Regions from separate parts of the Paenibacillus sp. 01T431 genome, predicted to be linked through region 1. Evidence: riboswitches for the same ligand, from Rfam matches in the RefSeq annotation. Region 1 holds a riboswitch; the other holds the start of a gene.

Region 1 (2,206 bases):
TCGACAAGATTTGAATCACATTCGTTAATGGATTTGGGTTTTCAAATGGATGAGCCGAGTTCACTCCAAAAAAACCGCCGCCGTTTGTGCCCAAATGTTTGATGGATTCAAGCGAAGCTACAGGACCGATTGCAATTTGCTGCATGGCTCCCTCAAGCGTTTTAATTGTAAATGTTGGATCAAGTGTTTGCGGCACCTGAAGAGCGACAAGCACTAGCGTGATAATAAAGGAAATCGGAAGAAAAATTCTTGTGTGTGCTTTTACAAAATCCTCGAAAAAGTTGCCGATCGTCGTTCCTTTACTCGTAATCCCACGAACAAACGCGATGGCAACCGAGAAGCCCGTCGCCGCTGACGTGAACATCATCATCATGATGACAGCCATTTGGGAGAAATAAGATAAGGCACTTTCCCCGCTGTAATGCTGAAGATTCGTATTGGTAATAAAGCTGATGACTGTATTGAAAGTCAGTGTAGGCTCCATGGCTGCCATGCCATTTGGATTAAACGGCAGTGCATTTTGGAACCGCAATATCAAATAGCTGAAAGCAACTAAAATTAAATTGGTTGCAACAAAGCTGAGTGCGTATATCTTCCAGCTCATGCCCTCTCTTTTTTTGAGACCAATAAGCTTAAATATAAATCGCTCCGTCCCTCCGAATACTTTGTCTAACCGATTGTGTTCATTTGAGAACACATGATAGACGTAAGTACCAAGCGGCTTAACTAACAATACAAGAACGGCAATGACGATAAGCAATTGTAAAATATCCATCTTGTAAATCCCCCTCTATTAAAACTTCTCCGGATGAATTAACGCATAAATCAGATAAACGAAAACAAATACAGCCGCTATCGCTATGACAGTCATTGGCCTTCGCCCCCTGTTTTCTCAATAACACTGGAGCACCAAGTTAAAAAACCGTAAAATAAACCGAAGCTAGCTAACAACGCCCCGAACATATAAAAATCCTGCATGTAAACCCCTCCTGCATTATTTGTTGCTTAATAGAAAACCGACTTCACCGGTATGAGAGAATACGATATGATTCGCTCCGAGCCCCTTGTAAATAGCCCTTGGATTCCACTGCTGTGTGATGACGTAAATGGACTTTGAGGTCCAAGCTCTACAGCACTGTACAAAGCGGCAGCTAAGCGCCAAGCTGCTCTCGAATATAAATACCTCGCTAATGTTCATCGAAGGAACATTCCAGCTTTGACGATCATTCGTATTGATGTACAAAACATTGCTGATGCCCTGCTTGCGAAGCTGTTTTTCTTCCTGTTTGCTATTGGTCAAAACGATAAATTTTAATTGATGAAACTGCAAAGTTCGTATGAATGATTGGCCGGCCTCGTTTAGACCAGCAACAATAATATGCTCTTCCTGCAAACGAATTCTCCTCCATATGGTAAAAAAGGCAACAAAAAAGAAGCCTTGGGATAAGAGGAACTTTTCCCGCGGCTTCTTTGCCCGCAGCAGAATAAGCCGCGGGAAGCACGATGGCTGTTGCCTCTCTCGAGTACACTTACGAGGTTAGCTGTCGGATTCGGGCCTTGAGAGTTGCCCTACGCTTGAACATTTTCAAGCGATTCACCCCATGAAGCGAAATCGTGATTGCACACGAATCGTTCGTTGGTTCCCCCGTTCCTGCTGCTGCAGGACTCAGCGTTTTCTTACATTTTGTAGCAAATAAAGCTTTTTTGGGCACAAAAAACCACAGAGGTCTATGACACTCTGCGGTCGAAGTTAATCGATCACAAGCTTCATCATTCCTCTCTCGGTCCACGCTTACGAGGTTAGCTGTCGGATTCGGGCGGTGAGAGTCGCCCTACTTTGACCGGTATCCATGGCACCTGTCAAAGATTCACCCCTGCTCTGCGTTTGTTCGACTCTCACATCGAACAGGCGCATCGCGTCATTATTGGTTCCCCCGCTTCCGCTTTCACGGAAACTCAGCGATCAGTAAATCGAAACTTATTTATAAATCCTGTATCGAATATTACTCCTCGCTATAAATACTGTAAAGGCAGTCTGCTACCTAATTTAGCCAGTTTCAGCCTTGCAGAGCGATTCGCAACGCTTACATTCATTTCGATCTCTCGATATCTCACTATTTCTCAGTTTTACTCTTGTTTTCAAAAATAGTGTTCAATCCCTTTCCAACGATTTTATGCGTGAATAATCAGATTTCTCTATAATCGA
Region 2 (2,206 bases), on a different contig from region 1:
GATCGTTAATACGATTCCGTATTTAAAGGATGTATGTTTTCGATACAAAACGGAGTAAATAATAGCTAAGACGAATAAAACGAAGCTCATGAACAGATAACCGATAGAGGTAAGGTATCCAGCTATTTTATCTTGTTTCTCTACATAGTTTATGTAATCGGATGGTGCTTTAAATGTAGGTTTATATTTAGTAATGATCGTACGGTCATTCACGACAAGAGCGTTAACCAATACGTTCAGATGAGCATTTTTAATGGAATAACCTGCAGGAGGCTGAGGCTGCCAATCGCCATTAGGCAATATTTGACCGCCTATGAATTCAGTACCGCTGAAATTTCCTGCTGTTAGGAAGGCAATAGCTTCTTTTGCTTTATCTGCATCTGATAGCTGTTCCCCCTCAAGCTTCAAGTTCCAAGCTACGACTTTCCCGCTATGCATATGCAGATAAACATATCCGCTGCCGCCGCCTATGAACTTAAGATCAACTTGAAACGTATCTGTAGGAAACCTAGGGTCGTATTTATCCGTATATGATTTGACCAGCTCATATTTAGATAAGTAGCCATTCATAATTTTATCGGTCTGATGTACGGCTTTAGCCGATTTCACCTTCAAGCCTGTTTCTTTTTCAACAAATGCAGACGCCTTATCTTCCGCCGCTGATTTCGTAATGACCTTGGTATTCATTTCGCCAGATGAGATAGCCGTAATCATTGGAACGATTTGTACGGCCCCATAAATAATAAAGCAAGCAACTGCTGCCCATATAAATCGTTTCCATTCATTGGGTTTAATAGAATCAATCATAGTTTCACCTCAACTGTCTTCATAATAAATAGCTCATTTTATTACCTTAACATATGAATCCCTAAATTATCCAATGAAAATGACCGTTTGTTTTCAAAAAAATGCGAAATAACGATGTCCAGCAAGCTAGCTATGTGCTGGTTCGTCCCATTGCCCTAATTTGAGCTAATATCGTCCTGTTTGTCATAAACGTCACCTTTATATCAGGAGTGTTTAGGGATTATAATCGTTATCGTCATACTAATTGCATAGCATAGCCGAATTTCCTAAGGAAATCGGGGGAACCATAAAGTTGTCTAAATGGATGAGCCTGCTGAAAGCAAAGCAGTTCAACATTAGATAGCATGGGGTGAATTTTAGCGGTGAAGCATCGTCTTCTTCCGCTGAATAGGGCTGCCTGTCCAGGCCCGAATCCGTCAGCTAACCTCGAAGGCGTATTGGAACAGGACTCATCGCACGAGCACTTGAGTTTCCAGTGCTTTTTTTTATGCTTAAAAACAATAAATGACAATATGACATAATCAAAAAGAAGGGAAATGAATGAAGGTTAGTTGGAATGTTTTGAAGTGGTCACCCCCGCGTATTTTGGTAAGTGGATTCGCTCTTATTATATTGCTGGGTGCCTTATTATTATCCATGCCTTTTGCATCGGTAAGCGGTGAGAGATTGCCTTTTATAGATGCGCTGTTTACGGCAACTTCGGCAACCTGTGTAACAGGGTTAGTTGTCGTTGATACCGGAACTTATTTCTCTATATGGGGTCAAATCATATTAATGTGCTTGTTCCAGCTTGGCGGACTCGGATTTATGACGATGGCGACGCTGGTAGCGCTCGTACTTCGCAAGAGGATTTCGCTGCGTGAGCGGCTTTTGCTGCAGGAATCCATGAACCAGTCGAGCATGGAAGGCATCGTGCGTTTGATTAGACGCGTTATTGTGTATTCATTGACAATAGAGCTTATTGGCGCTGCGTTGTTTGCTTCGAGGTTTGCATTTGATATGCCGCTGGGCAAAGCGATTTATTTTGGAGCCTTTCATGCGGTTTCATTGTTTAACAATGCTGGTTTTGATATTTTTGGGAACTATCGCAGCTTGACCTTATACGTTTCTGATCCAGTCGTCAATATTGCAGCTATGATGCTGATCATTTCGGGTGGACTTGGCTTTGTCGTTATGTCGGACCTGATGGAGTTCCGCAAAAACCGCAAGCTGTCGCTGCACAGCAAGGTCGTGCTATCTATGACAGGAACGCTTATTGCAGTAGGGACACTCGTCATATTTATTTTTGAATTCTCGAATTCGAAGACACTGGGCTCTCTGGACTGGGGCGGGAAAATTTTGTCCTCGTTCTTCCAGTCGGTAACGCCGCGGACGGCAGGAGCCAATACGCTTGATTATA

Evidence for each region. Region 1 has a riboswitch for cyclic di-AMP ahead of AC1DM9_RS25665 (NAD-binding protein). Riboswitches for the same ligand answer to the same signal wherever they lie in the genome.
Region 2: linked by a shared signal. The riboswitch ahead of AC1DM9_RS03460 (TrkH family potassium uptake protein) and the one ahead of AC1DM9_RS25665 (NAD-binding protein) in region 1 are both predicted to bind cyclic di-AMP.

The regions. Positions count from the first base shown of each region.
Region 1 is NZ_JBFTPT010000015.1:155,262-157,467, reverse strand. It holds gene kdpA (potassium-transporting ATPase subunit KdpA) at 1-775, opposite strand, end outside; gene kdpF (K(+)-transporting ATPase subunit F) at 794-871, opposite strand; gene AC1DM9_RS25665 (NAD-binding protein) at 995-1,393, opposite strand; cyclic di-AMP (ydaO/yuaA leader) riboswitch at 1,512-1,682, opposite strand; cyclic di-AMP (ydaO/yuaA leader) riboswitch at 1,774-1,972, opposite strand.
Region 2 is NZ_JBFTPT010000002.1:178,412-180,617, forward strand. It holds gene AC1DM9_RS03455 (CPBP family intramembrane glutamic endopeptidase) at 1-807, opposite strand, end outside; cyclic di-AMP (ydaO/yuaA leader) riboswitch at 1,053-1,257, shown strand; gene AC1DM9_RS03460 (TrkH family potassium uptake protein) at 1,348-2,206, shown strand, end outside.